Regions from separate parts of the Paenibacillus sp. B46(2026) genome, predicted to be linked through region 1. Evidence: riboswitches for the same ligand, from Rfam matches in the RefSeq annotation. Region 1 holds a riboswitch; the other holds the start of a gene.
What was found. Region 1 has a riboswitch for S-adenosylmethionine ahead of AC1S8V_RS24460 (methionine ABC transporter ATP-binding protein). Riboswitches for the same ligand answer to the same signal wherever they lie in the genome.

Region 1 (3,244 bases):
AACTGGAGCAAAGCTGCTTCGCTGCTGCTCATTTTCGCCAAAAGGTCGTTGCAGGTTCTACGGACGATATGACGCCGCCCGAAAAAGCCGAGTATGCCCGGTATGTGTATTTCTACAAAGATGGCTTCATTCGCTGCTTTGCCATTCTGGATAAAGTCGGCACCGTATTGAATGAGATATTCCAGCTGAATACCTCAAATACAAAAGCGCACTTTTCTTATTTTACTGTGTTAAGACAGTTCGACTATGCGAGGGAGCATCATGATCTTGCCTTGCGGTTGATTCAGATCAAGGACTCTTATCGTGAGCCGATGAGCAAGCTCCGCAAACGACGTAATATGGAAATTCACTACATGAACTCCGAAATGCACGATGATTTGTGGCAGTTACATCAGACCTTGCAAGGTAAAGTGAAATTGGAGGATCTGAATCAACATGTGCAGGAAATGCGTCAGGGCGTGGATATGGTCTGTGAAACGTTAACAGCCTCTTATAGCTATATCAATAAAATATGGCAAAGAAATAATTCCCTTTGACAAATCGGAATACTTGGAATATACTGAGTTTCAATCGAATGTTACACAGATATGACTGATATTTCAGAAGTTATGTTCACATTATAAAGCATAAACTACATGAACTTATAGAATCCTACAACAACATATTTCTTATCGAGAGCGGCGGAGGGACAGGCCCGATGAAGCCCGGCAACCGATTTGTAACGACACGACACATGTGTCATTCGTTATAGATGTTAGGTGCTAATTCCTACAAAATGGTGCAAGACACGATTTTGGCAGATGAGAAGGTATATTCTTTCACGTAAAGAGCCCTCTTTGTATCTGCAAAGGGCTCTTTTTTTGTATGTATAGGGGAGTTTTCCTTTAGATCGGGTAAAGATACATGTAGGTGGTTGGAAAGGGGCAAGTGCGATTGATTGAATTAAAAGGTTTAACGAAGACGTACGGCAAAGGAGCAAAATCTACAACAGCATTATCCGAGCTGAATTTGAGCATTCAGAAGGGTGAAATCTACGGAGTGATCGGCCATTCTGGAGCGGGTAAAAGTACACTGATCCGTTGCATTAATTTGTTGGAACGCCCTACGGAGGGTGAAGTTTGGGTAGACGGGATCAACCTGACTGAACTGAATAAAACCGAATTGCAGCAACAGAGACGCAAGATCGGGATGATTTTTCAACACTTTAACCTGTTATCCTCGGCAACGGTATATGACAATGTGGCTTTTCCACTAAAGCTTGTGAATACACCCAGGGAAGCCATTGATCGCAAAGTGAAGGAAATGCTCACTCTGGTTGGTCTGGAGCATCATAGCAACAAATATCCGGCTCAATTATCGGGTGGACAGAAACAACGTGTAGGGATTGCGAGAGCACTTGCAAGTGATCCGAATGTACTTCTCTGTGATGAGGCCACCTCGGCACTTGATCCGCAGACGACAAATTCAATTCTGAAGTTATTGCTCGACATTAACGAAAAGTACAACCTCACGATTGTGCTGATTACACATGAGATGCACGTCATCCAGAATATCTGTGACAAAGTGGCTGTCATTCATCAAGGCGGCATAGTGGAACAGGGACCTGTAACCGAAGTATTCCTGAAGCCGCAGCATGCCATTACGCGGGACTTTATGATGCGTGATCATGAAGTTGAACTTGCCCTTGAAGAGACTGCTTTGGCGAATGCAGGCTTGGAATTACAGGCAGGTGCTGCTTCCAAACTTGTGAAGATATCCTTTTTGGGTAACAAAACGTATGAAGCGATTTTATCCAGAACGGTACGTAAAACGGGTGTGGATTTTGCCATCCTGCAAGGTACGATCTCTACGATCAAACAGGTTCCTTATGGTCAGCTGACCGTTCGGTTCGAAGGCGATACTAATGCGATTGACCGGACGATATCAGAATTAACCGCAGAGGGACTTGATGTGGAGGTGTTACGTTAACATGGATTTTTCAACCGTACGTTGGGAAGAGGTTGGTAAAGCTTCCATTGAGACACTGCAAATTTTGGGTGTATCAGGCTTGTTTACCGTAATCTTTGGTTTACCGCTCGGGGTGCTGCTGTTCATGACAGCCCGATCTGCTTCAACCCAGTCAAGGGTGGTGTACATTATACTGTCCCTGATTGTTAATATTTTGCGATCGATCCCATTTATCATATTGATTGTTGCTCTTATTCCATTCACTCGTTCACTCGTCGGTACAGCTACAGGGGTGCTTGGTGTTATCCCACCTTTAGTTATTTCAGCAGCTCCTTACTTCGCTCGACTGGTAGAGACAACAATGCGTGAAGTGGATCGTGGTGTCATTGAAGCGGCACAGGCAATGGGTGCATCGACTGGACAGATTGTAAGACGGGTACTGTTGCCTGAGGCACTACCTGGTCTGCTTGCTGGAATAACCATCACTATCGTTACGCTTGTCTCGTACACGGCGATGGCGGGTATGGTCGGTGGTGGAGGTCTGGGAACGCTGGCAATTAACTATGGATACTATCGTTATCAGGATGAAATCATGATTATATCCGTAGTCTCTATGATCATTCTGGTACAAATTCTCCAAATGGCAGGAGATCGCTTGGTTGTATTTTTCACCAGGAAATAACACATAGATAACATGAGGGGTATGCATTCATGCGGATACCACATGAAAAAATGATTAGAGAAGGGGTTTTACACATGAAAAAATGGTCTTTTGCTTTACTTAGTCTTATGCTGATTGCAGTACTTGCAGCTTGCGGAAACAACAAGGATGCCGATAGCGGCGCAGACAATGCCGGAGGCGCTCCGCGCACGGTAGAATTAAAAGTGGGAGCTTCACCAACACCACACGCTGAGATTCTGGAAAGCATTAAGCCTGAATTGGAAGCCCAAGGTATCCGTTTGCAAGTGGTTACGTTTAATGATTATGTTCAACCTAACCAGCAGCTTGCTGATGAAAAATTGGATGCAAACTTCTTCCAGCATCAGCCTTACCTGGACACCGAGAATAAAGAGCGTGGTTTCAACCTGGTTACGGTAACACCTGTTCATGTTGAACCTTTTGGTGGATACTCCAAAAAGATCAAGTCTTTGGATGAATTGAAAGACGGCGCAAAAGTAGCGATTCCGAGTGATCCATCTAATGGTGGACGTGCACTCTTGTTGCTCGCGAAGGAAGGCATCATTACGCTGAAAGACAACACAAACATCACATCTACGATTCAGGATATCACAGCAA
Region 2 (3,244 bases), 360 kb from region 1:
ACTGCTGAGTCTTATTCGCAAAAAAGGAGGCAAACATGCATGATTCCATTCCATATGTTCCTACGCTTAGCCGCTGTATTATGCATTCTGTTAACGATATCCGGATGTTGGAGCAGCCGGGAGATAGAGGATCTAAGTGTCTACGTTGGTCTCGGGATCGATATCGGCAAAGAGACGGAATTCGAGAAGAACACTGCAGCTCAGGGAGGAACGTATCCGATGCAGAAAAATGTGACAGCCACAGTACAGATTGCTCCGGGTAGTTCGAAAAGCCAGAAAAGCGAGCAATCCGGTTCACCTGCTTCAGGCAAAAGCTCCTATTCCAATGAACAGCTTACCGGAGATTCCTTGCTGCAAATCTTTCGTCAGTTTGCACTAAGGCGAGATCGTCCACTTATCGGACATCATCTGAAGGTTATCGTTGTCTCCAAGGATATTGCCAAAAAGTATGGTCTGGACCAACTCCTTGATTTAGTCCTTCGAGATAACGATATTCGTCCAAATTGCCTGGTCCTGATTAGTCATCATCGTGCGGTAGATGTACTGACTTCACAGGACCCTTCCCGGATTCCTGCATTTCATCTCACAGGAATAACGAACAATTCGTACATTTCCAATAAGATTCTGGACCCAGTCTTGCTCTCCAAATTAGATGCCAAAATGCAATCCGGATCCAGCTTCCTGCTTCAAAATGTGCTGAATTCCAATGGAGAAGATGAGTTCTCCGGAGGCAGCGTTTTTGATGGAAAGACGAAAAAATTTCTCGGGGAACTGAGTCAAACGGACCTGGAAGGGCTATCGTGGATTAAGCCTAAAGCAAAAGGAGGCGTCTTGAAGACATATAACAAGGAGGGGTTCACCGTTATATTTGAAACGAAGAAGAAAAAAACAAAAGTAATTCCGAAGGTGGTCGGCGATGATATATCGTTCCATGTAAAGAACGAATCTGAAGGCTGGCTGATGGAGGATTGGCGTGTTCCCGAAGAAGAGCTAGAGGAGGCTTACCTCAAAGAGCTGGAAGAGGAATTTGCTGAGCTGGCCGAGCAACAGGTTCGACAGGTTCTCTACAAACTTCAACACACCTATAAAGTAGACGTTGCTGATTTTCGGGATAGTCTGCGCATCAAATATCCGGAAACATGGAAAAAGGTCAAAGACGATTGGGACCAAATTTTTAGCACCGTGCCGATTACTTATGAGGTGAACCTCAGCATTAACAGTCCGGGTTCCTCAACCGACTAGAAACATGTTCAATTTTGAATAACTGTTGACACATTCATGATAGATCGCTATATTTATAAAAAATCATTTTCTTATCCAGAGAGGTGGAGGGACTGGCCCTTAGAAACCTCAGCAACAGATCTGAAGGATACTGTGCTAATTCCAGCGGGTGAAAGCCTGATAGATAGGAGCGTTTGTTTTTATTTGTCAGTAACGGCGCACTCTTTAGGAAGAGTGGGTCTTTTTTGTTTTTTCTGGATGAAGAAGTAGGGGAGCAGCAGGTATGGAGAACAACAACGATAAAGGGCATTTTCAGCGGAAAATGCAGGCACGGCATGTGATCATGCTCTCTCTCGGAGGAGTCATTGGAACGGGATTATTCCTCAGCTCGGGTTACACGATTCAGCAGGCGGGACCACTGGGAACCATTCTGTCCTACCTGATCGGAGCAATCGTCGTATATCTGGTCATGCTATGTCTCGGTGAACTGTCTGTTCATATGCCAGAGACGGGAGCATTTCATAGCTACGCAGCCAAATACATCGGACCAGCAACAGGATACACGGTGGCCTGGTTGTACTGGTTAACCTGGACGGTTGCCCTTGGTTCCGAGTTTACAGCCGCGGGACTGCTAATGCAGCGTTGGTTTCCATCGGTGAACGTATGGATCTGGAGCGCGCTGTTTGCACTGATGATCTTTTTGTTTAATGCACTGACGGTAAAATTTTTCGCGGAATCGGAGTTCTGGTTCTCATCGGTGAAAGTAGTTACCATCGTAATCTTCATTATTATCGGTGGCGCAGCCATGTTTGGTATCATTCCGATGGCGGATGCTGAACCTGCTCCGTTTCTATCGAATATTACAGCATCTGGATGGTTCCCTCATGGGGCTACAGCGATATTGATGACCATGCTTGCTGTAAATTTTGCATTCTCAGGCACCGAGTTAATCGGCATTGCTGCCGGGGAGACGGAGAATCCGGAAAAGACAATACCAAAGGCTATTCATACAACGCTGTGGCGTTTGGTGATTTTTTTCATCGGAACGATTATTATCTTGTCTGCCTTGCTGCCTATGTCGGATGCCAGTGTACTGCAAAGTCCATTTGTAGCGGTCATGGAGCGAGTGGGTGTACCGTATGCAGCAGACATTATGAACTTTGTTATTCTAACGGCAATTCTCTCTGCTGCCAATTCAGGCCTGTATGCTTCATCACGGATGCTCTGGTCTCTGGCTGATAAAAGAACGATCTCTCCTTGGTTCGCCAAATTGACGAAACGCGGGGTACCGCTGAATGCGCTCCTGATCAGTATGGTTGGTGGTGCGCTCGCTCTGCTGTCCAGCATCATTGCGCCAGGTACCGTGTATATTACACTGGTCTCCATTTCAGGTCTGGCTGTTGTGGCCGTATGGATGAGCATCAGTGCTTCCCAGTACATGTTCCGTAGACAGTATATCCGGGAAGGACATGCGGTCAAAGATCTGGTCTACCGCACACCACTGTATCCGGCGGTACCGATTATCTCATTTATATTATGCCTGGCTTCATGCATAGGTATTGCTTTTGATCCTACACAGCGAATTGCGCTGTATTGTGGGATTCCATTTATCGCAGTGTGTTACGCAGCTTATTATCTGACAGAACGTGTGAATAAGAAAAGAGGACAAGTACATGACGCAAGTACAACAGATTAACCCCATAGAACAGATCCTGCGCGAACATCCGGTCATGATTCTGGATGGAGCGCTCGCAACGGAACTCGAACAGCATGGATCTGATCTGGATGATCCGCTATGGTCGGCGCGTGTGTTAATTGAGAATCCGGACGTTATCGTTCAGGTCCATGCGGATTATTTTCGAGCAGGAGCCGACTGCGCCATTACATCCAGTTATCAGGCGACGGTGGATGGCTTTAGCAAGAGAGGAATCGGAGAGCAAGAAGCGTTGGACCTGATTCGCAAGACGGTGGAACTGGCTGCAAAGGCGAGAGATGACGTATGGGCAGAAGTGCAGGGTGGTTT

Region 2: it holds a riboswitch for S-adenosylmethionine, as region 1 does, so the genes downstream of both, mmuP (S-methylmethionine permease) here and AC1S8V_RS24460 (methionine ABC transporter ATP-binding protein) in region 1, are expected to answer to the same signal.

The regions. Positions count from the first base shown of each region.
Region 1 covers NZ_CM165907.1:5,511,539-5,514,782, reverse strand. The annotation lists gene AC1S8V_RS24465 (Cthe_2314 family HEPN domain-containing protein) at 1-536, shown strand, start outside; SAM riboswitch class I at 666-807, shown strand; gene AC1S8V_RS24460 (methionine ABC transporter ATP-binding protein) at 934-1,968, shown strand; gene AC1S8V_RS24455 (methionine ABC transporter permease) at 1,970-2,629, shown strand; gene AC1S8V_RS24450 (MetQ/NlpA family ABC transporter substrate-binding protein) at 2,704-3,244, shown strand, end outside.
Region 2 covers NZ_CM165907.1:5,869,342-5,872,585, reverse strand. The annotation lists gene AC1S8V_RS26140 (GerAB/ArcD/ProY family transporter) at 1-43, shown strand, start outside; gene AC1S8V_RS26135 (Ger(x)C family spore germination protein) at 40-1,242, shown strand; SAM riboswitch class I at 1,311-1,412, shown strand; gene mmuP (S-methylmethionine permease) at 1,505-2,917, shown strand; gene mmuM (homocysteine S-methyltransferase) at 2,895-3,244, shown strand, end outside.